One region of the Enterobacter sp. TMH.L2 genome, then DNA from elsewhere that is predicted to be linked to it. Evidence: predicted binding sites of a transcription regulator. Region 1 holds the regulator's gene; each other region holds the start of a gene.
What was found. The regulator PurR, encoded in region 1, represses purine synthesis genes. The targets are predictions, from matches to a motif close to CANGCAAACGTTTGCNTG.

Region 1 (7,813 bases):
TGCCCACGGCTATCTGCTGCACCAGTTCCTGTCTCCTTCTTCTAACCACCGTACCGACGAATATGGCGGCAGCCGCGAGAACCGCGCTCGCCTGGTGCTGGAAGTGGTTGATGCCGGGATCAAAGAATGGGGTGCCGACCGCATCGGGATCCGCGTATCACCGATTGGCTCCTTCCAGAACGTGGACAACGGCCCGGATGAAGAGGCTGACGCGCTGTACCTGATTGAAGAGCTGGGCAAACGCGGCATTGCTTATCTGCATATGTCCGAGCCGGACTGGGCCGGTGGCGAACCGTACACCGAGGCATTCCGTGCCAAAGTCCGTGAGCGTTTTAGCGGTGTGATCGTTGGCGCTGGCGCCTATACCCCGGAGAAAGCGGAAGATCTGATCGGCAAAGGCCTGATCGACGCCGTCGCGTTTGGCCGTTCGTTCATTGCCAACCCGGACCTGGTCGCTCGTCTGCACAAAAATGCCGAGCTGAACCCACAGCGCCCAGAGTCCTTCTATGGCGGCGGCGCGGAAGGCTACACCGACTACCCAACGCTGTAACTCCGCAGTACCTTTCATTGATAGCGGCGCGCAAACGCCGCTATACTCAACGACTCCAGAAATAACTGTCTCATTCGACGAGGATTTTATGCGTCTACTTCATACCATGCTGCGCGTTGGCGACCTGCAACGCTCCATCGAGTTTTATACCAAAGTGCTGGGCATGAAACTGCTGCGTACCAGCGAAAACACCGAGTACAAATACTCTCTCGCGTTTGTCGGCTATGGCGATGAAAGCGACACGGCGGTTATCGAACTGACCTATAACTGGGGCGTGGACAGCTATGAGCTGGGCACCGCTTACGGCCACATCGCGCTGAGCGTGGATAACGCCGCAGACGCCTGCGAACGCATTCGCAATAACGGCGGCAACGTGACCCGTGAAGCCGGCCCGGTAAAAGGCGGCACCACCGTTATCGCTTTTGTTGAAGATCCGGACGGTTACAAAATCGAGCTGATCGAAGAGAAGCACGCGGGCAAAGGCCTGGGTAACTGATTTTCAGGCGATTAGCGTCAAACAAGGGGCGTGTTGTGCGCCCTGATGGTTACTAACTAAAGAGGGAAAAAGCGTGTTTTTTCCCTCTTTGTGGTTAACAGATGAAAATCAATGAATTGATTTTTCTGGTTTATTTCATAATGACTTCGGGCCGCCTCTCCTATTATTGGGGAGTTATCCATACCCTGAAGGCGCACGTTGTGCGGCCTTTACTGCAACACTCCCCGAAATTTGCCATAATGCGCGCTGCATTTTCCCCGTATTAAGAGAAGCTGATGTCAGACAACACGCAATTGCATGGCCTGTGCGACCGTTTTCGTGGTTTTTATCCGGTAGTTATCGACGTTGAAACCGCAGGTTTTAACGCTAAAACCGATGCGTTACTGGAAATCGCCGCCGTTACCCTGAAGATGGATGAAGACGGCTGGTTATCCCCCGACGAAACGCTGCACTTCCATGTCGATCCGTTTGAGGGCGCGAACCTGCAGCCTGAAGCCCTGGCGTTCAACGGTATTGACCCGCATAATCCCCTGCGTGGTGCCGTCAGCGAATACGATGCCCTGCACGCGATTTTCAAAACCGTGCGAAAAGGCATTAAAGACAGCGGCTGCAGCCGGGCGATTATGGTGGCGCACAACGCCACGTTCGACCACAGCTTTATGATGGTGGCGGCAGAGCGAGCCTCTTTGAAACGCAACCCGTTCCACCCGTTTGTGACGTTTGATACCGCGGCCCTGAGCGGCCTGGTGCTGGGGCAAACAGTGCTGGCCAAAGCCTGCATCGCCGCAGGCCAGAAGTTTGACAGCTCGCAGGCCCACTCCGCCCTGTACGACACCGAGCAAACCGCCCTGCTGTTCTGCGAAATCGTCAACCGCTGGAAGCGCCTCGGCGGCTGGCCGCTGCCGCTGGCCGACGAACCGGAATCTGAAGCATAAAAAAAGCGACCTGAGGGTCGCTTTTTTACTGGCTGGCGAAATTATTCTGCGCCTGGCTCTTCAGATTTATGCTTCTCTGCGGTCTCTTTAATCAGCGCCTGCAGTTCGCCGCGCTGGTACATCTCGATGATGATGTCGCAGCCGCCGACCAGCTCACCGTCCACCCACAGCTGCGGGAACGTTGGCCAGTTAGCGTATTTTGGCAGCTCAGCACGAATGTCCGGGTTCTGCAGAATATCCACATAGGCGAAACGCTCGCCGCAGGCGGACAGCGCCTGAACGGCCTGAGCGGAGAAGCCGCAGCTCGGCAGCTTCGGGGAACCTTTCATATAGAGAAGAATCGGGTTCTCAGCGATCTGGCGTTGAATTTTTTCAATAGTGCTCATTGTCATGCTTCCTCAAACCTTGATACGGCAATAGCCTGCCATTGTAGCCAGTTGCGCCCCGGGCAGAAAACACCATTTTTATCAGGGTTTCTCTTTCCCCCGCCTGGCGCGCAAACATACCTTAAGAATAACACTTTTACAGCGCGCGAAAATGAGCAATTTGCTTCATTCAAGATCAATTAAACAGCGGATAACACCCTGGAATGGCTAATTTTTTAGCTATAGCTTCCACTTTTGACCGTTAAATAGTATTTGCCTATTAACATTATCGGCTTTTATGCATTAGAATCGTCGGGTTTCGCAAAAATCATACGCAGGCATGATGGTTAGCATCGTGTCTTCATTTATCAGGGGATTGACGAGTGGCGCGGATAAATAAAATCTCTATCACGCTATGTGCTCTGCTATTTGCTTTGCCCTATACACCTTTGGCGCAGGCGTCCGAGCACGCCCGCCATCCTGTTGCACAAAAAGGCCATCCGGCCAAGACAACAACCAGTAAAAGCAACAAGGGCAAAGAAAAAGCAAAACCGAAGGTCAGCACAGCCTCCACAAAGAAGTCCGGTAAAAAAACAACCTCACCGGCGAAAGCCAAAGTGGCAAAACACACCACCTCAGGCAAAAGCAGCACCCTCGCTAAAACTAGCAGCAAAAAAACCTCGCAGAAATTAGCCCTACAGCCAGCCTCAGCCTCCGTTGCGTACACTGAAAAATGCACTCATCGTAAAGGGCATAAAAAGCAGTGCGTTAAGGTGAAGTCGGAAAAAAATCTGACCATAGCGCAGGCGCATAAAGTGCGCGTGCAGAAAGCGCAAAAAACGGCCATGAACAAGCTGATGGGGCAAATTGGAAAACCGTATCGCTGGGGAGGTACTTCCCCACGCACAGGTTTCGACTGCAGCGGGCTGATTTATTACGCTTATAAAGATCTGGTGAATATCCGTATTCCACGCACCGCCAACGAAATGTATCACCTGCGCGATGCCTCCTCCGTTGACCGCGGCGAACTGGAAAGCGGTGACCTGGTGTTCTTCCGTACCCAGGGCCGTGGCACCGCCGATCACGTTGGCGTCTACGTTGGCAACGGGAAGTTTATTCAGTCCCCGCGCAGCGGCCGCGATATTCAGATCACCTCCCTGAGCGAAGATTACTGGCAGCGCCATTACGTGGGCGCCCGCCGGGTCATGACGCCAAAAACTATTCGTTAATCTTATCGCGCCCTTTCGGGCTAATCAGACTGATTAAAATATTAACAGCCCGGCACGGGCTGTTTTATTTTGTTGTTTCATTGCGCTTTTTTGCACTCTCGTAATTTGCTAACCTTATGACCACACAAAATGTAGCTATATTGTGAAGCAAAATAACAAGGAGTGAAGCCATGTCGTTCGAACTACCCGCCCTGCCCTATGCCAAAGATGCGCTGGCACCGCATATCTCAGCCGAAACCCTCGAATACCATTACGGCAAACACCACCAGACCTACGTCACTAACCTGAATAATCTGATCAAAGGCAGCCCGTTTGAAGGTAAAACGCTGGAAGAGATCGTGACAGGATCTGACGGCGGGATCTTCAATAACGCGGCCCAGGTCTGGAACCATACGTTCTACTGGCACTGCCTGGCGCCGAATGCCGGCGGGGAGCCGACCGGTGACGTGCTGGCAGCCATCAACCACGCTTTTGGCAGCGTGGAAGCCTTTAAAAAGCAGTTCACCGAAGCGGCCATCAAAAACTTCGGCTCCGGCTGGACATGGCTGGTGAAAAATAGCGACGGCAGCCTGGCTATCGTCTCGACCTCTAACGCAGGTACCCCATTAACAACCGGAGCAAAACCGCTGCTGACCGTGGACGTATGGGAACATGCTTACTACATCGATTATCGCAACGCTCGCCCGGTTTATCTCGACCACTTCTGGGCGCTGGTCAACTGGGAATTTGTTGCGCAAAACCTGGCAGGCTGATTTTTAGCGGTTAACCACGAAGGAGGGAAGCAACGCTTTTCTTCTATATACGAGAAGGGCCGCGAAAGCGGCCCTTTGTAAATCAGTGCAGGACGGCGGTTAGCGCCCCGGCAACAATCAGACTCAGTACGATAACCGTAGTCACCACGGAAAACTTCAGATCGGTACTCATCGTAAGCTCCTTTTATTTCCCTACAAAGTGTATGTGGGGTGATTTTCCCACAATTAGCGATAAAAATCCTGCTGGATTTGCACAGATATCGGTTTTCCCTCTTCCACTTTGCCCCGGGATAAGCCAAAATCCTTCGCTAATTTACCGCGTATCGCCCGGCAACGCCCTCCTCCCGCTGTATGTCGCATCCCCGACAGGCCTGGAACCAACGTGTTGCCCCAGGAGTTAGCGAAGGCAAACGTTTAACACATGAGTTATCAGGAGTTTACGATATGGTCTGGAGTGACATCTAATGGCAACGATTAAGGACGTAGCGAAGCGCGCAAACGTTTCCACTACCACTGTGTCACATGTCATTAACAAGACCCGTTTTGTGGCGGAAGAGACACGCAACGCCGTCTGGGCAGCCATCAAAGAGCTGCACTATTCGCCTAGCGCCGTGGCTCGCAGCCTGAAGGTCAACCACACCAAATCCATCGGCCTGCTTGCTACCTCAAGCGAAGCCCCTTATTTTGCGGAAATTATTGAATCCGTTGAGAACAGCTGTTTCGCCAAGGGCTACACCCTGATTCTGGGCAACGCGCACAACAACTTTGAAAAGCAGCGTGCATACCTGTCCATGATGGCGCAAAAACGCGTGGATGGGCTGCTGGTCATGTGTTCCGAATACCCTGAGACGCTGCTTTCAACCCTGGAAGAGTACCGCCATATTCCGATGGTGGTGATGGACTGGGGCGAAGCTCGTGCGGACTTTACCGATTCCGTGGTCGATAATGCCTTCCACGGCGGCTACCTTGCGGGCCGCTACCTGATTGAACGTGGCCATCGCGATATCGGTGCTATTCCGGGTCAGCTGGAGCGAAATACCGGCGGCGGCCGCCATGCAGGGTTCCTGAAGGCACTTGAAGAAGCCAATATCAAAGTGCCAGATAACTGGGTGGTTCAGGGTGATTTCGAACCAGAGTCTGGTTATCGCGCCATGCAGCAACTGCTTAACCAGCCGCATCGCCCTACCGCCGTTTTCTGCGGCGGCGATATTATGGCGATGGGTGCAATTTGCGCCGCAGACGAAATGGGGCTGCGCGTGCCGCAGGACATTTCTATCATCGGCTATGACAACGTGCGCAACGCCCGCTATTTCTCTCCGGCGCTGACCACAATCCACCAGCCGAAAGAGCGCCTGGGCGAAACGGCGTTTAACATGCTGCTCGACCGCATCATTAATAAGCGCGAAGAGTCGCAGACGATTGAAGTCCATCCTCGTCTGATTGAACGCCGCTCGGTGGCCGACGGTCCGTTCCGCGATTACCGCCGCTAAGCCTCTTCGGGGGCCGGGAATGTGTTACCCGGCTCCTGCAGCCACTCCTGATTCATCGTCTCACTGTCACCCAAATAGTCCAGCAGCCAGCTCAAAGCGGGCGAAGCATCGTCCTGCCGCCAGGTTAAGCAGCAGGCCGCGTCCGGGAATGGATTCTCCAGCATCAGCTCTTTCCAGTCGCCCCTGACGAGCCACGGCTGGGCAATGTGCGTCGGCACCATACCAATGCATAATCCCGCCGTCAGGCAATCCGCCCCCGACGCCCAGTCCGGCACCACCACGCGGCGTTGGTTGTCCAGCAGCCAGGTAATGCGCTTGGGTAACGAACGGGATGTGTCTTCCAGCACAAGGGATGGCCAGGGACGGATGTCATCATCCAGAATAATACCTTCCCGTTTCGCAAGCGGATGGTCAGCGGAAACCACGCAGCGCCAGCTTAGCGCCCCCATGTCCCGAAATGCGTAACGCCCCCCGACCGGGATAGCCTGCGTGGCGCCAATCGCCGCCTCAACTCGCCCGTCGGCAAGCGCATCCCACACGCCGTTGAACACTTCCTGGGAAACCCTTAACTCGATATCCGGGAAATGACGATAAAAATCCAGCACCAGCTGGCGAGTACGCTCAGGTTTAACGATATTGTCTACCGCAATGGACAGGTGCCCACGCCAGCCGTTGGCTATCTGCTGGCACTGCTGGCGCGTTGCCATCATTTTTTTGATAACAGACCGACCTTCTTTGAGAAAAAACGCCCCGGCGGCGGTCAGCTCAACGTCCCGATGACGCCGTTCAAACAGCGGCACGGCCAGCCACTCTTCAAGCTGACGCACCGTGTAGCTAATGGCAGAAGGCACGCGATGAAGCTCCTGGGCTGCACCGCTAAAGCTGCCGTTTCGCGCCACGGCATCAACCACTTCCAGCGAATATTCAGACCACATATTTCTGCCTGCAAAAAATTTGAATGCAATTTGCAAATATTAGCGTTTCACAAGCGGTTTTGCACTCCGTAGACTCCTGCCCCGTTAACCTGCTATCAAAATCAAGAGTGAAACATGCAACCATCAAAGGGATTTCTTATCTGGCTTGCGGGGCTGAGCGTGCTGGGTTTCCTGGCCACCGACATGTACCTGCCCGCCTTTGCCGCCATTCAACAAGATCTGGGTACCACCGCCTCCGCCGTGAGTGCCAGCCTGAGCCTGTTCCTCGCCGGCTTTGCTTTTGCCCAGCTAATCTGGGGCCCGCTTTCCGACCGCTTCGGGCGTAAACCTGTGCTGTTGATTGGCCTGGCCATGTTTGCCGTCGGCTGTATCGGAATGCTTTGGGTGCAGGATGCCACCACGCTGCTGGTGCTTCGCTTTGTTCAGGCCGTGGGCGTTTGCTCAGCCGCCGTTAGCTGGCAGGCCCTGGTGACTGATTATTATCCCGCCAACCGCGCTGGCCGCATTTTTGCCACCATCATGCCGCTGGTCGGGCTTTCTCCGGCGCTGGCCCCGCTGCTGGGCAGCTGGCTGCTGAACCATTTTGAATGGCAGGCTATTTTTGCCGTGCTGTTCGCCGTCGCTTTGCTGCTGATGATCCCCACGTTGCGCCTCAAGCCCCGGATTCAGCACCACGGGCAAACCGAAAACAATAAAGTCAGCTTCTTCTCTTTATTACGTTCCCGCGTTTACGGTGGCAACGTGCTGATTTACGCCGCCTGTTCCGCCAGCTTTTTCGCCTGGCTTACCGGCTCGCCATTTATTCTGAATGAGATGGGCTACAGCCCCGCGGCGATTGGCCTGAGCTACATGCCGCAGACTGTCGCTTTCCTGGTTGGTGGCTATGGCTGCCGCAGCGCGCTGCAAAAGTGGAGTGGCAAACAGCTACTTCCGTGGCTGCTGGCTCTGTATACCCTGAGCGTGGTCGCCACCTGGGGCGTGGCGGTGAGCGGCCATGCTGATCTGACGCTGCTGCTTATTCCGTTCTGCGTGATGGCCGCGGCGAACGGCGCCATCTACCC
Region 2 (7,813 bases), 600 kb from region 1:
ACGGTAAAAATGCGGCGTTCAGCGCGACCTGCGCGGCGTTAAACTGGTTGCGTGTAATGGTGGAGATCAGCAGCCCCATGCCCAGCGTGCTAAGTAAAAACAGGCTGGTGATCAGAAACAGTAGTAACAGCGAGCCGCGCCACGGTACGCCGAGAATAAACACCGTCACCAGCATACAAAGCAGCATGGCTAACATCCCCAAAACATAATAGGGCACCAGCTTGCAGAGCAGCAGTTCAGTCTTTGTCACCTGCGTGGAAAGCAGAGCCTCCATGGTGCCGCGCTCCCATTCCCGGGCCACGACCAGAGACGTCAGTATTGCGCCAATGACCGTCATGATGATGGTCACCGCGCCGGGAATAATAAAGTGCTGGCTGATGGCAGCGGGGTTAAACCAATAGCGCAGCTGCACCTCGATTAAAGGCTCAAAGTGCTCCCCGCGATCTTCCGCCCGCTGTTGCTGCCAAAGCTGCCAGATCCCCTGCATATAGCCCTGAACAAAGTTAGCCGTATTGGGCTCGCTGCCGTCGGTGATCACCTGAATCGGGGCCGTTGCGCCGGGGCGGGCCATGTTCTGCGCAAAGTCGGGCGGAATTGTCACCATGCCGCGAATTTTCCCGGCCTGCATGAGCTGAATCAGCTGCTCGCGGTTATCGCTGATGGTGGGCTCAATAAACGGCGAGGCGCTGATGGCGTGGGTGAAATCCAGCGCGTCTTCGCTCTGCTGCTCGATCAGCACGCCGACGTGGAGGCGGCTGGAATCGAGATTAATGCCGTAGCCGAAGATAAACAGCAGCAGAAGCGGGATAACCACGGCGATTAACCAACTGCTGGGGTCGCGCACGATTTGCCGGGTTTCTTTCACGCACAGGGCGCGGACGCGGCGCCACGATATCCTTTGGCTATGTTCGCTCATCGCTGTGCTCCTTATCCCACTCGTGAATCAGCCCGATAAACGCCTGCTCCATGGTGGGGTCGGGCGTGTCGTCATCCGCTATCTGCTGTTTTAGGTCGTCCGGCGTGCCGCTGGCAATCAGCTTGCCTCGGTAGACCAGCCCGATGCGGTCGCAGTATTCTGCCTCATCCATAAAGTGAGTGGTCACCATCACCGTCACGCCCTTCTCTACCATGCTGTTAATATGCAGCCAGAACTCGCGGCGGGTAATGGGATCCACGCCGGACGTTGGTTCGTCGAGAAACAGAATATCCGGTTCATGCATCAGCGAGCAGGCAAGCGCCAGCCTCTGCTTAAAACCCAGCGGCAGAGAATCTGTCGTGCTATTGGCGATAGGCTGCAGCGCAAACGCCTCGCTCATGCGGGCAATTTTGTCCTGCTGAACGCGCCCGCGAAGGCCATAAACACCGGAGAAGAAACGGAGATTTTGTGCCACCGTCAGGTTGCCGTAGAGGGAGAATTTTTGCGCCATGTAGCCCAGGTGTTGGCGTGCTTTGCCGGAGCTGGTTTTCAAATCCATGTCCAGCACCAGTGCTTTGCCCGAAGTGGGGACTAACAAACCACACATCATCTTGAAGGTGGTGGACTTGCCGGCGCCGTTAGGGCCAAGCAGCCCGAAGATTTCACCGCGCTTAACGGCAAAGTTAACGTGGTCGGTGGCGGCAAAGTCGCCGAATTTTTTGGTTAGCTCTTCGGCCTGAATCACCGTCTCACCTGACTTGCCGTCAACGGTATGAAGAATATCGCCCAGCGGCGATTCGTTCGCGGCGGCGCCACCCAGTAAATCAATAAACGCGTCTTCAAAGCGCGGGTCAGTTTCTTTCAGGCTGGACTCGGGCACGTGCAGGGCATTTGCCAGATCGTTCACTTTCGCCTCTTTGGCAAGGATCAGCCGCACAGAGCGCCCCTGAATCACGCCGTCGCTGACCTGCGGCAGCTTCAGCGCGCGCTGAAGTAGCTGGCGATTATTCTCCTGCTCGTGGCTGACCAGCAGTGAACGCCCGGCCATCTTCTGCGTCAGCGCTTTCGGCGCACCGTGATAAAGCAGCTCGCCTTCGTTCATCAGCAGGATTTCTCGGCACTGCTCGGCCTCATCGAGATACGATGTGCTCCAGAGGATCAGCATGCCTTCGCCCGCCAGCTCGTGCACCATTTGCCACAGTTCACGCCGGGATATGGGGTCTACGCCTACGCCAGGTTCATCCAGCAAAAGGACTTTCGGCTGGCCGACGAGCGTACAGGCGAGACCAAGCTTTTGCTTCATTCCGCCTGAGAGTTTGCCCGCCAGCCGCTCGGTAAACGGCCCGAGAGAGGTGAATTCCAGCAGTCGGGCAAAGGTGCTTTTACGCTGCTCCCCGGTCACGCCGCGCAGGTCGGCATAAAGCATCAGGTTTTCCATTACCGTCAAATCTTCGTACAGGCCAAATTTCTGCGGCATGTAGCCCAGTTCAGCGTGCAAAGCGCGATCGTCTTTAATCGGGTCGAGGCCGATCACCGAGGCTGCGCCTTCGCTTGGCTGCAGCAATCCAGCCAGCATCCTCATGAGCGTGGTTTTCCCCGCGCCGTCCGGGCCGACCAGGCCGGTGACTGCCCCGGCATGAATTTCGCAATCCAGGCTGGCGACGGCCGGTTTTTCAAGGCCAGGGAAACGCTTCACCAGCCCCTGCAGATGAATGACCGCGTCATTGCTGCTCATGCTGACTTCCACCGTTGAATTTCACCGTAACGGGCATGCCCTGACGCAGCGCGTCATCTGCATCGGTCACGATAATGCGTAAGCGGTAGACTAAATCCGTGCGCAAATCGGGAGTTTCAACCGTTTTTGGCGTGAACTCCGCCGTTGGAGACACAAATCCCACTTTGCCGTGGTATGGCTTGTCCGGGCGGCCATCGGTGTAAATCAGCAGTTCGCTGCCGGGTTTGGCCTGCCCGAGGTTGGTTTCGTCGATATAGGCGCGAACCCACACCGGGCGAGTGAGCGACAGGGTGAGTACCGTGCTGCCTGCGTTAAGCATGCTGCCGGGTTCAACGGCACGGGTCAGCAACGTGCCGTCAGAAGGCGCAATCAGAGTGGTGTCCTGCAGATCTAGCTGCGACTGAGCCAGCTGTGCTTTGGCTTGCTGAAGGCTGGCCTGCGCCTGAGCGATTTCCTGCGGGCGGTTGCCGCTGCGGTACTGACTGAGCTTATCCTGGGCCGCTTTCAGCGTGGCTTTTGCCTGGTCGCTGGACGAGCGGGCGTTGGCTAAATCATTCGCCGAGATGGTTTTGGTCGCCCACAATCCCTGCTGGCGCTGGTAGAAGTTTTGCGCGTAATCATAGGCCGCCTGCGCCTGGTTAACCTGCGCTGCAGCCTGGGCTATTTCTTCGTCACGGTAGCCCGCAATAATCAAATCGTACTTAGCCTGGGCGGCCGCAACGTTGGCTTCGGCCTGGCGCAAAGCGTTTTCATACGGTGCTTTATCTATCAGCCCCAGCGGTTCACCGGTTTTGATTGCATCGCCTTCATCTACCTCAAGCGCCGCGAGTCGCCCTCCCACGCGGAAGCTAAGGTTAACGGTGCGGATATCCACGTTGCCGTAAAGCGTTAGCTCGCTGTTTTGCTGGCTCTGATACCATTTCCAGCCGCCAAACGCCGCGGCCACGAGCACTAGAATCACAATGACGGCAATCACCGGCTTCTTATTGTTCATCACTAGCTTTTCCTCTGTTTACGGATAATCCCTGCAGGATGAAATCAACGTGGCTCAGCACCACGCGGCTTATTTGCTGCACTTTGGCCTGGTCAAACTGAGGCCAGCCGGTGCGCAACAGAATCGTTTCTCGCCCAAGCCGGAAGGCCAGCACCTGGCCGAGCAGCGTGTGGGTATGCAAAATAGTGTCGGTATCAAAAGGATCTCGCCCGGTGTAATGCGCCACCAGCGTGGTCAGCAGAGTGTGCATCGGGTCGATAACCTGCTGGTGAATAAGCTGATAAGCGGCGGTCGGGGAAAGTTGCTCGCGGGAGATAAATTTGCTCAGGTTGAGCGTGTCGTCGGCGGTCAGCAGGGCGATCATTTGCCCGAGCGCGGTATGAATAAGATGACGTATTTTCTCTTTGTCCGGTTCGGGCTGGCAAAGAAGGGCTTCTGCGTGGACAACATGCTCGTGAAAGTTACCGCTGATGAAATCGGCAATCCACTGAGCGGAAGCCATATACAGCGCTTCTTTGGAGCCAAAGTAGTAGGTGATCGCGGCAATATTTTGCCCAGCCTGGGCGGCGATATCTCGCGTGGTGGCGTGCATGCCATATTCAGCGAACTGCGCGATGGCGGCGGTGATGAGCGTATTTTTAGCCTGCTCTCCGCGGCTGGTGACCGGCGTCGGCGAAGGTGTCATACCGACCTCTTAAAATGTTAATCAATCGATTGATTAAGAGTAAGCAAAGTTATCAACCCTGTCCAGTACAAGGCTTTATTCTGCTTGCGGAGAGGAAAATGAGAATTTATGCGGAAGATCACAAAAACTGCTACACTGCACGCGAACGGCGCCGTGGTTTGCGCCTCCTCTCTTCGCCAGCTTAGCGCTGGCGCGTGATGTTCCCCCTGGAAACTACACCGCACAATGCGGTCAGGGCGGTTCTGGAGTTCCTATGTCTTTTGATTCTCTCGGCCTGAATGCCGATATTTTGCGTGCGGTGGAAGAGCAGGGCTATCGTGAGCCTACCCCAATTCAGCGCCAGGCAATCCCGGTAGTCTTATCAGGCCGTGACCTGATGGCCAGTGCCCAAACCGGCACCGGCAAAACCGCAGGCTTTACCCTGCCGCTGTTACAGCGTCTGACCGACAGCGCGCCTCACCTGAAGGGCCGTCGCCCGGTGCGTGCGCTGATCCTCACCCCAACCCGCGAACTGGCGGCGCAGATTGGTGAGAACGTCCGCGACTACAGCAAATATTTAAATATCCGCTCGCTGGTTGTCTTTGGCGGCGTGAGCATTAACCCGCAGATGATGAAGCTGCGCGGCGGCGTGGATGTGCTGGTAGCAACCCCAGGCCGTCTGCTGGATCTTGAGCATCAGAATGCGGTGAAACTCGATCAGATCGAGATTCTGGTGCTGGACGAAGCCGACCGCATGCTGGATATGGGCTTCATTCATGACATTCGTCGCGTATTGGCTAAACTGCCTGCACGCCGCCAGAACCTGCTGTTCTCCGCAACCTTCTCCGACGACATTAAAGCGCTGGCTGAGAAGCTGCTGCACAACCCGGAAGAAGTGGAAGTGGCTCGCCGCAACACGGCGTCTGAGCAGGTCACGCAGCACGTTCACTTTGTGGACAAAAAGCGCAAGCGGGAACTGCTGTCGCAGATGATTGGCGAAGGCAACTGGCAGCAAGTGCTGGTGTTCACCCGCACCAAACACGGCGCTAACCATCTGGCAGAGCAGCTGCAAAAAGACGGTATCACCGCGGCGGCAATCCACGGCAACAAGAGCCAGGGCGCTCGTACACGCGCGCTGGCGGACTTCAAAAGCGGCGGTATTCGCGTGCTGGTGGCGACTGATATCGCGGCTCGCGGCCTGGACATTGAAGAACTGCCGCACGTTGTTAACTATGAGTTGCCGAACGTGCCGGAAGACTACGTGCACCGTATTGGCCGTACCGGTCGTGCGGCAGCCACCGGTGAAGCACTTTCTTTGGTGTGCGTGGACGAGCATAAGCTGCTGCGCGACATCGAGCGTCTGCTGAAGCGCGAGATCCCACGTATCGCATTGCCAGGTTTTGATGTTGATCCATCCATTCCGGCCGAGCCAATCGTCAACGGTCGTCAGCAGCGTGGCGGCGGTGGTCGTGGCGGCCAGGGTGGTCGCGGTGGTCAAAGCCAGGGCCAGCGTCGCAGTGGCAACGGCGGAAACGCGAATGCTTCCGGTGAGCGTAACAACGGCCCGCGTCGCAGCGGTAAACCGCAGGGCGAAGGTGCTGCGAAGCCGGCAGGGGATAATACCCGTCGCCGTCGCCCACCGCGTAAACCAGCGGCAGCGCAGTAAGTTTCATACCCTCACCCTAACCCTCTCCCTTAAAGGGAGAGGGGATTAAAGACCCCCGCATTTCTTCTGCTTCTTTGAAGGTGGGAACTAGCGGAATCCCAGGTTTTCCGCCTCTCCCCTCTGGGGAGAGAGTCGGGGCGAGGGGAAAACTCCACACATATTATCGGATGCGTCATGCGTGTTCTTCTTGCCCCGATGGAAGGCGTTCTCGACTCGTTAGTTCGCGAACTTCTTACCGAGGTTAACGACTACGATCTCTGTATCACCGAATTTCTTCGCGTGGTCGATCAGCTGTTGCCGGTTAAATCTTTCCTCAAACTTTGCCCCGAGCTCGATCATGGCAGCCGCACGCCATCCGGTACGCTGGTTCGCGTCCAGCTTCTTGGGCAATACCCGCAGTGGCTGGCTGAAAACGCAGCTCGTGCGGTCGAACTCGGCTCCTGGGGCGTGGACTTAAACTGCGGCTGCCCGTCAAAGCTGGTTAACGGCAGTGGCGGCGGGGCGACTTTGCTCAAAGATCCCGAGCTCATTTACCGCGGCGCGAAAGCCATGCGTGAGGCTGTGCCAGCGCATTTGCCGGTCACGGTAAAAATTCGCCTCGGCTGGGACAGCGGTGCGCGTCAGTTTGAAATTGCTGATGCCGTGCAGCAGGCGGGGGCGACAGAATTGGTGGTTCACGGACGTACTAAAGAAGACGGCTACAAAGCGGAGCTTATCAACTGGGGTGCCATCGGTGAGATTCGTCAGCGGCTGTCGATCCCGGTCATCGCCAACGGCGAAATCTGGGACTGGCAAAGCGCACAGGATTGCCTTGCGGCTACGGGATGTGATTCGGTGATGATTGGGCGCGGGGCGCTGAATGTGCCAAACCTGAGCCGGGTTATCAAATACAACGAAGCGCGAATGCCGTGGGCCGAGGTTGTTACGCTGTTGCAAAAATACAGCCGTCTCGAAAAGCAGGGCGATACCGGGCTGTATCACGTGGCAAGGATTAAACAGTGGCTTGGTTATTTGCGTAAAGAATACGCCGAAGCAACGGAGCTGTTTACCCTCATTCGCACGTTAAAAACGTCCGGTGAAATCGCCAATGTTATTGGCGCGTTAAAATAATTTCTTTTAGATAACCCGTTAATTGAACTTTTAATTGGCGGGCATTTTCTCTAAATTAATTTATCTTCTTTCATTATTTCCTGAATAGAGTTCACAAAATTTCATTTTTATTTTATTTAGTGCTGGAGCTGGTTTCAGCATGATGCCACTATAGCCCCGAAAATTACACCAAGGATTGCTACTGTTTAACAGGCAAAACCTAAATTCATTCTCCGCGTGTCGGGAAATGAATTTAGGTTTTTTTTTGCTTTTTTTTATTAAAACAAGGGACGTTTATCATGTACTCACGCACAAAAATAACCGGTGGCATGATGCTGCTGTTTGCCTTGGGAGGTATGCCCGATGCGTTGGCGAGCTATGCTCACTATGACAGTGGCCTGCTGACGAACAGCCATCTCGATGCCACCTTAAAAAATGTCTGGATGTTGAATACAACCGATGCAATGGCGGACCAGGGGATTGGCGATCAGAACGCCTGGGCTCAGGCGGTGCATCTGGACTGGCAAAGCGGCTGGCTGTGGGATCACGTAGGGGTCGATGCCTCGTGGTATGGCGTAGCGAAGCTGTACGCCAACGATGCCTTCTATGGCAGAGACTTGTTGCGGGACAAAAACGGCAAAGCGCAAGGCTTCAATAAGCTTGGGCAACTGTACGCCAAAGCGCGATGGGGCGACGCTGAGCGGCATCTCTCTCTTTGGGCTGGCTGGCGTCAACTCTATAAATTCGGC
Region 3 (7,813 bases), 1.7 Mb from region 1:
GGGGCATCACGTTTGGGCGCAGCGAGGCCCGGCTTCAGCGGCTACAAAACGAGTTTGTCGCCTGGTTCCGGCAGAAGGTGAGGGCATTTCCCGTCGTCCAGCAGCGCCTCACGGATTATCTGCACAGCCCGGATGCCGACGTCTGGTTGATTACCGGTTCACCGCAGCCGCTGGTGGAAAAAGTCTATTTTGATACGCCGTGGCTGCCGGAGGTCAAAGTGATTGCCAGCCAGATTGCACGGGCTCACGGCGGCTGGATATTGACCCTGCGCTGTCTGGGCCATGAGAAAGTGGTTCAGCTGGAGCAGCATCTTGGCGCGCCGCTGCGGCTTTACAGCGGCTACAGCGACAGCCATCAGGATAATCCCTTACTCTATTTCTGCGAGCACCGCTGGCGCGTCACGCCTCAGGGGGAACTGCAGCAGCTTGAGTGAGGCGTTTTGAATCCGTTAAGCGGTGTGTATAATGCGCCGCCCACTTTTGCCGCGGAGAGCATTGTGTCAGACACAGAATTTACCCATGAACACTGGATGCGCCACGCCCTGACCCTCGCTCAACGAGCCTGGGATGAAGGCGAAGTGCCCGTCGGTGCGGTGCTGGTACACAATAATCAGGTCATAGGTGAAGGCTGGAATCGCCCGATAGGTCGCCACGATCCTACGGCTCACGCGGAGATCATGGCGCTGCGTCAGGGCGGTCTGGTACTGCAAAATTACCGTCTGCTGGATACCACGCTCTATGTAACGCTCGAACCTTGCGTCATGTGCGCGGGGGCGATGGTGCATAGCCGCATTGGCCATTTAGTGTTTGGGGCGCGTGACGCTAAAACCGGGGCGATAGGCTCGCTGATGGACGTACTCGGCCACCCCGGCATGAACCATCAGGTGCAGGTCAGTGAAGGGGTGCTCGCGACAGAGTGCTCAGCCATGCTGAGCGATTTTTTTCGTGCTCGTCGCCTGGAGAAAAAGGCCCTAAAGGAAAAGGCCCGTAAGACGGACTAGTCAGCTCCACCGGGGCAACCGCAGGGTAGGCCTCGGCAAATTTATCAGCCTGGATCGCCTTCTTCTGTTTCTCCTGCAAATACCCTTCCAGACTTAGCTGATACTTGCGGATGTTTTCTACATACGCATAAGCCTCGTGTCCACGAGCATATCCATAGGTCGTTTTGCTGTAATAAGGCTTCAGGCTCAGCAACGGCAGGCGTGTTTTCACATCGGCCCAGCTGTCCGGGTTGCCTTTCTGTTTGGCCGTTAGCTGACGGGCATCCAGCATGTGGGCATAGCCCATGTTATAGGCCGCCAGCGCGAACCAGATACGCTCGTACTCCGGTACCGTGGCCGGGACCTTGCTCATCATATCTTTCAGATACCGGCTGCCGCCGCTGATGCTCTGTTCGGCGTCCAGCCTGTCGGTGATGCCGAGGCTTTGGGCCGTATTTTTTGTCAGCATCATTAACCCGCGCACGCCCGTCGGCGAAGTCGCGTGAGTATCCCAGTGGGATTCCTGATAGGAAATGGCAGCCAGCAGCGGCCAGTCAATGTCGTCGGAGTACTTTTCAAACAGCGGCTGGAGTTCCGGCAAAACGGCATCCACCGCGTTCAGGAAGGTTCGGGTATCGACGTAATCAAAATCGCCAATATGGCCCAGGTATTTCTCCTCAACCCTTGCCAGCGTGCCGTCGCTGCTGATCTTATTATAGAAATCGAGCAGCGCGGCGCTCATGCTGTCGTCGCCATCGCGTTTAGAGAACCAGGTGACCGGTTGTTCATCCGTGACGTCCAGGGCAACGGCCAGTTGGGGATGCACGCGCTGGAAAAGACTGATGGCGATGGAGTCTGAGATGGTAAACGCGATATTGCCGTCAATCACCTGCTGCAAGAGCTGGTTGCTGGTTTGTTTGGCGTCAATGCTCCAGCTCAGGTCGGGGTACTGAGCGTCTTTTAGCTTTTGCAGATCGCTCACCACCGCCTGGCCAGAAGAGAGCACCAGCTGCGATGGCTTGACGCCGCCGAGAGATTTGGGGCGCGGGCTACCCACGCGATAGACCATCTGCTGCGAAACGGAATAATAAGTTGGGCCCGCCTGGTAGTCGCTGCTGCGGCGAGAGTTATACACCAGGCCGGCGGCGAGCAGGTCGGTGTTGTCGTTGTCCAGGTCATCAAACAGCTCGTTAATGTTTGGCCGCACGACCACTAACAGCTTCACGCCCAGGTAGTCTGCAAACTGTTTTGCGAGTTCGTAATCGAGGCCCGTTGCCTTGCCGTTAATCATCGTCCAGGTCAGCGGCGATGAAATGGTACTGACGCGCAAAACCCCCCGCGCTTTGATCGCGGCGATACGGTTTTCGGCCTGATTGAAACCTGGAATGGAGGGCCATAAAGCCACTGCCAGCAACAAGGTGACGATACCGATAAGCAGATAATTAATCTTTATTCTTTTCAAATAGATAACATTCTGCAGCAGGATGAGCCTTAGCCAACAATAACCATGATTTGTCTGAACCCCGTGAGTGAATGAGGCGCATTTTGCGTAAGAAAACGCCAGTAAGCAACTTTTAAGAATATATCGTTTACTTTTCGTGCAATAAAAACTTCTGCTGTTATTTCTACGCAAACGGTTTCGTCGCGGCGGAGGATTCTCTATAATGACGCCCGTTTTCCCCCCTTCGCCCTGAAGACGAGAGATCTTTAATGATGGAAATTCTGCGTGGTTCGCCTGCTCTTTCAGCATTTCGTATTAACAAACTCCTGGCCCGTTTCAACGATGCTCACCTCCCGGTAAGCGATATTTATGCCGAGTATGTTCATTTTGCCGACCTTGAGGCGCCGCTGAACGCTGACGAGCTTGCCCGCCTGCAGCGGCTGTTGAAATATGGTCCAACCCTCGCAGAGCATGCGCCGGAAGGCACCCTGCTGTTGGTGACTCCGCGCCCTGGCACCATCTCCCCCTGGTCTTCAAAAGCTACCGATATCGCCCACAACTGTGACCTGCCGCAGATTAAACGCCTTGAGCGCGGTGTGGCCTGGTATGTTACCGGCAGCACGCTGACCGCTGAGCAGTTGCAGGACGTTGCCGCTCTGCTGCACGACCGCATGATGGAGAGCGTGTTTACCTCTCTGAACGATGCACAGCAGCTGTTTACCCAGCAGCAGCCGGCCCCGGTGCAGAGCGTTGATCTGCTCGGGATAGGGCGCGATGCGCTGGTGGAAGCGAACATTCGCCTTGGCCTCGCGCTGGCGGAAGACGAAATCGACTACCTGCAGGATGCGTTCAACAAGCTTGGCCGCAACCCGAACGACATTGAACTGTATATGTTTGCTCAGGCGAACTCCGAGCACTGCCGCCATAAGATCTTTAACGCCGACTGGATTATTGACGGGCAGAAGCAGCCGAAGTCGCTGTTCAAAATGATCAAAAACACCTTCGAGAAAACGCCGGATTACGTGCTGTCTGCCTATAAAGACAACGCGGCGGTGATGGAAGGTTCCGCCGTCGGCCGCTTCTTCGCCGACCGTGAAGCAGGGCGCTATGACTTCCACCAGGAAGACGCGCATATCCTGATGAAGGTTGAAACCCACAACCACCCGACCGCTATCTCTCCGTGGCCGGGCGCGGCAACCGGCTCAGGCGGTGAAATCCGCGACGAAGGCGCGACCGGGCGTGGCGCGAAGCCAAAAGCAGGCCTGGTGGGCTTCTCCGTGTCTAACCTGCGTATTCCGGGCTTTGAACAGCCGTGGGAGCAGGATTTCGGCAAGCCAGACCGCATCGTTACCGCGCTGGATATCATGACCGAAGGCCCTCTGGGCGGGGCGGCGTTTAACAACGAATTTGGCCGCCCGGCGCTGACCGGCTACTTCCGTACCTATGAAGAGCAGGTGAACAGCCACAACGGCGTGGAGCTGCGCGGTTACCACAAACCTATCATGCTTGCGGGCGGGATCGGCAACATCCGCGCCGACCACGTCCAGAAGGGCGAAATCACCCCTGGCGCGAAGCTGATTGTGCTGGGCGGCCCGGCAATGAACATCGGCCTGGGCGGCGGGGCGGCTTCGTCAATGGCTTCCGGCCAGTCCGATGCGGATTTAGATTTTGCTTCCGTGCAGCGCGACAACCCTGAAATGGAGCGCCGCTGCCAGGAAGTGATCGACCGCTGCTGGCAGATGGGCGACGACAACCCAATCCTGTTTATCCACGATGTTGGCGCGGGTGGCCTGTCTAACGCCATGCCTGAGCTGGTCAGCGATGGCGGACGCGGTGGCCGCTTCGAGCTGCGCGATATTCTTAACGACGAACCGGGCATGAGCCCGCTCGAAGTCTGGTGTAACGAATCTCAGGAGCGCTATGTGCTGGCCGTTGCGCCAGAGCAACTGCCGCTGTTTGATGAACTTTGCCGCCGCGAGCGTGCGCCGTATGCGGTGATTGGTGAAGCCACCACCGAACAGCATCTGACGCTCAACGACAGCCACTTTGATAACCAGCCTATCGACATGCCGCTGGACGTGCTGCTGGGCAAAACGCCGAAGATGGAGCGTAACGTTGAGACGCTGAAAGCCAAAGGCGATGCCTTCAACAGCAGCGAAATTTCTATTGCCGATGCGGTGAAGCGCGTTCTGCACTTGCCGACCGTGGCTGAAAAAACCTTCCTCGTGACCATCGGCGACCGCACGGTAACCGGCATGGTGTCCCGCGATCAGATGGTTGGCCCGTGGCAGATCCCAGTCGCCAACTGCGCGGTGACTACCGCCAGCCTGGACAGCTACTACGGCGAAGCGATGTCTATCGGTGAACGTGCGCCGGTGGCCCTGCTGGACTTCGCGGCATCCGGTCGTCTGGCCGTGGGCGAAGCCTTAACGAACATCGCCGCGACCCAAATTGGCTCCCTGAAGCGCATTAAACTCTCCGCAAACTGGATGGCCGCAGCCGGTCACCCTGGCGAAGATGCCGGCCTGTATGAAGCGGTGAAGGCCGTTGGCGAAGAACTTTGCCCGGCTCTCGGGATCACCATCCCGGTGGGTAAAGACTCCATGTCGATGAAAACCCGCTGGCAGGAAGGTAACGAGCAGCGCGAGATGACCTCTCCGTTGTCGCTGGTGATCACCGCGTTTGCCCGCGTGGAAGACGTGCGTGGCACCGTGACGCCGCAGCTGAGCACCGAAGACAACGCCCTGCTGCTGATCGATTTAGGCAAAGGCCATAACTCGATGGGCGCGACCGCGCTGTCCCAGGTTTACCGCCAACTGGGCGACAAGCCTGCGGACGTTCGCAGCGTTGAGCAACTGAAAGGTTTCTGGGACGCAATGCAGACACTGGTGGCGGATCGCAAACTGCTGGCCTGGCACGACCGTTCCGACGGTGGGCTGCTGGTGACGCTGGCGGAAATGGCCTTTACCGGCCACTGCGGCGTTGAGGTTGATATCGCCGGTCTCGGTAACGATCGCCTGGCCGCATTGTTTAACGAAGAGCTGGGTGGCGTGATCCAGGTTCGCGCTGAGGATCGTGCAGCCGTTGAGGCGCTGCTGGCTAAGCATGGCCTGGCTGACTGCGTGCATTACCTCGGTAAAGCTGTCGAAGGCGACCGCTTCACTATTAGCGCTAACGGGCACGCTGTGTTCAGCGAAAGCCGAACCACGCTGCGTATGTGGTGGGCAGAAACTACCTGGCAGATGCAGCGTCTGCGCGACAACCCAGACTGCGCGGATGAAGAGCACAACGCCAAGGCGAACGATAACGATCCTGGCCTGAACGTGAAGCTGAGCTTCGATATCAAAGAAGATATTGCTGCGACGTTTATCGCGACGGGCGCTCGTCCTAAAGTGGCCATCCTGCGTGAGCAGGGCGTTAACTCCCACGTTGAGATGGCGGCCGCCTTCCACCGTGCGGGCTTTGACGCCATCGACGTGCATATGAGCGACCTGCTGGCGGGCCGTACCGGGCTGGAAAGCTTCCATACGCTGGTGGCGTGCGGCGGCTTCTCTTATGGTGACGTGCTGGGCGCGGGTGAAGGCTGGGCGAAGTCCATCCTGTTCAACGCTCGCGTGCGCGATGAGTTTGAAACCTTCTTCCATCGCCCGGAAACGTTGGCGCTTGGCGTTTGTAATGGCTGCCAGATGATGTCTAACCTGCGTGAGCTGATCCCAGGCAGTGATTTGTGGCCGCGCTTCGTGCGTAACCAGTCCGATCGCTTTGAAGCGCGCTTCAGCCTGGTTGAGGTGACCTCCAGCCCGTCGCTGCTGCTGCAGGGCATGGCCGGTTCCCATATGCCTATCGCGGTTTCTCACGGCGAAGGTCGTGTGGAAGTGCGTGATGCCGCTCATCTCGCCGCGCTTGAAAGCAAAGGGCTGGTGGCGCTGCGCTTTGTGGATAACTTCGCGAACGTGACCGAAACCTACCCGGCTAACCCGAACGGTTCGCCGAACGGCATCACCGCGGTGAGCAACGAAAGCGGGCGCGTGACCATCATGATGCCGCACCCTGAGCGTGTGTTCCGTACCGTGAGTAATTCCTGGCACCCGGCAGAGTGGGGCGAAGACAGCCCGTGGATGCGTATTTTCCGCAACGCACGTAAGCAACTGGGCTGATTACCCTCACCCCGACCCTCTCCCTAAAGGGAGAGGGGGAAAACAGCAGGCAGGCTCCGATCCAGTCCCCTGGCTTTTAGAGGGTGGGAAAACAGCAGACAGGCTCCGATCCAGTGCCCTCTCCCCTTTGGGGAGAGGGCCAGGGTGAGGGGCTTTTTTTGTCACTAAACCCCGACACCTTCACTTTTAAAGTGTCGTCAAAAAGAGACATTTAACTCATTGATTTTTAATGATGTGATTGAGCGGGTTAAAGAGTGTTGTGAAATGGCGACATAGAGAACAAAAAATACGCACAATATATCCTCCTGCATTCCTTCTTAATTATATTTAAAACAATTAGTTAAATTTAAACTTGTAAAGTTGGCATGATATCTGCTTAATAACGCTCAGTGGCTCATTCAATCTCTTATGTCAGCGTCTTTTCAGACAGACTACATAAACCGCCGAATGACGCACAAAAAGGTGCCTGCCGTCCGATTTTTGATAAATGCCTTTCGGCTTATCATGCTCCGGGCGAAACGTTGAGTAAGGCGCCGCCTAATTCCTAAACAAAGGCAGGGTTTTTGACCCTGCCTTTGTTGTTTCCGGGAATCGCACCTTTCCACCACGCGCAATCGCGGCTAGCATCGTGTCATACAGGTAATGTGAGATGAAGCTATTGAACCAGTGGCATTTTTTCCCTCGATCTTTGCGCCAGCTTGTCATGATGGCCTTTTTATTGGTGCTCGTACCGCTGCTGGTGCTTGCGTGGCAGGCGTGGCAAAGCCTTAACGCCCTGAGCGCTCAGGCCGCGTTGACCAACCGCACCACGTTGACCGATGCCCGCCGCAGTGAAGCGATGACTAATGTCGCATTGGAAATGGAGCGGAGCTACCGTCAATATTGCGTGCTCGATGACTCACGCCTTGCCCAGCTGTATCAGGGGCAGCGTCAGCGCTATGCTCAAATGCTTGAAGCCCACGCCTCCGTATTACCCGATCCGAAACTCTACCAATCACTCAGCCAGTCTTTGAGCGATCTGGCTGAACTCAAATGTAAAAACAGCGGGCCGGAAGCGCCTGCGGCAAACCAACTGGAACAATTCGCCTCAACCAATGCAGAAATGGTGCAGGCCACGCGGGCGGTGGTGTTCTCTCGTGGACAGCAGCTGCAGCAGGAAATTGCTGAGCGAGGCCAGTTCTTCGGCTGGCAGGCCTTGGTGCTGTTTCTGCTCAGCCTGGGGCTGGTCATCATCT

Region 2: the regulator PurR is predicted to act here: its motif matches at 4,469-4,486, upstream of cecR (transcriptional regulator).
Region 3: the regulator PurR is predicted to act here: its motif matches at 2,607-2,624, upstream of purL (phosphoribosylformylglycinamidine synthase).

Annotation. Positions count from the first base shown of each region.
Region 1 covers NZ_CP193791.1:2,724,644-2,732,456, forward strand. Annotated here, with positions in the region: gene ACREYP_RS13030 (alkene reductase) at 1-550, shown strand, start outside; gene gloA (lactoylglutathione lyase) at 639-1,046, shown strand; gene rnt (ribonuclease T) at 1,322-1,981, shown strand; gene ACREYP_RS13045 (Grx4 family monothiol glutaredoxin) at 2,023-2,367, opposite strand; gene ACREYP_RS13050 (C40 family peptidase) at 2,730-3,575, shown strand; gene sodB (superoxide dismutase [Fe]) at 3,746-4,327, shown strand; gene cydH (cytochrome bd-I oxidase subunit CydH) at 4,410-4,499, opposite strand; gene purR (HTH-type transcriptional repressor PurR) at 4,792-5,817, shown strand; gene punR (DNA-binding transcriptional activator PunR) at 5,814-6,752, opposite strand; gene punC (purine nucleoside transporter PunC) at 6,867-7,813, shown strand, end outside.
Region 2 covers NZ_CP193791.1:3,323,850-3,331,662, reverse strand. Annotated here, with positions in the region: gene ACREYP_RS16020 (ATP-binding cassette domain-containing protein) at 1-916, opposite strand, end outside; gene ACREYP_RS16015 (ATP-binding cassette domain-containing protein) at 903-2,651, opposite strand; gene hlyD (secretion protein HlyD) at 2,638-3,645, opposite strand; gene cecR (transcriptional regulator) at 3,635-4,330, opposite strand; gene rhlE (ATP-dependent RNA helicase RhlE) at 4,584-5,975, shown strand; gene dusC (tRNA dihydrouridine(16) synthase DusC) at 6,150-7,085, shown strand; gene ACREYP_RS15990 (OprD family outer membrane porin) at 7,364-7,813, shown strand, end outside.
Region 3 covers NZ_CP193791.1:1,051,009-1,058,821, forward strand. Annotated here, with positions in the region: gene yfhb (phosphatidylglycerophosphatase C) at 1-434, shown strand, start outside; gene tadA (tRNA adenosine(34) deaminase TadA) at 531-1,001, shown strand; gene mltF (membrane-bound lytic murein transglycosylase MltF) at 892-2,442, opposite strand; gene purL (phosphoribosylformylglycinamidine synthase) at 2,691-6,578, shown strand; gene ACREYP_RS05170 (sensor histidine kinase) at 7,228-7,813, shown strand, end outside.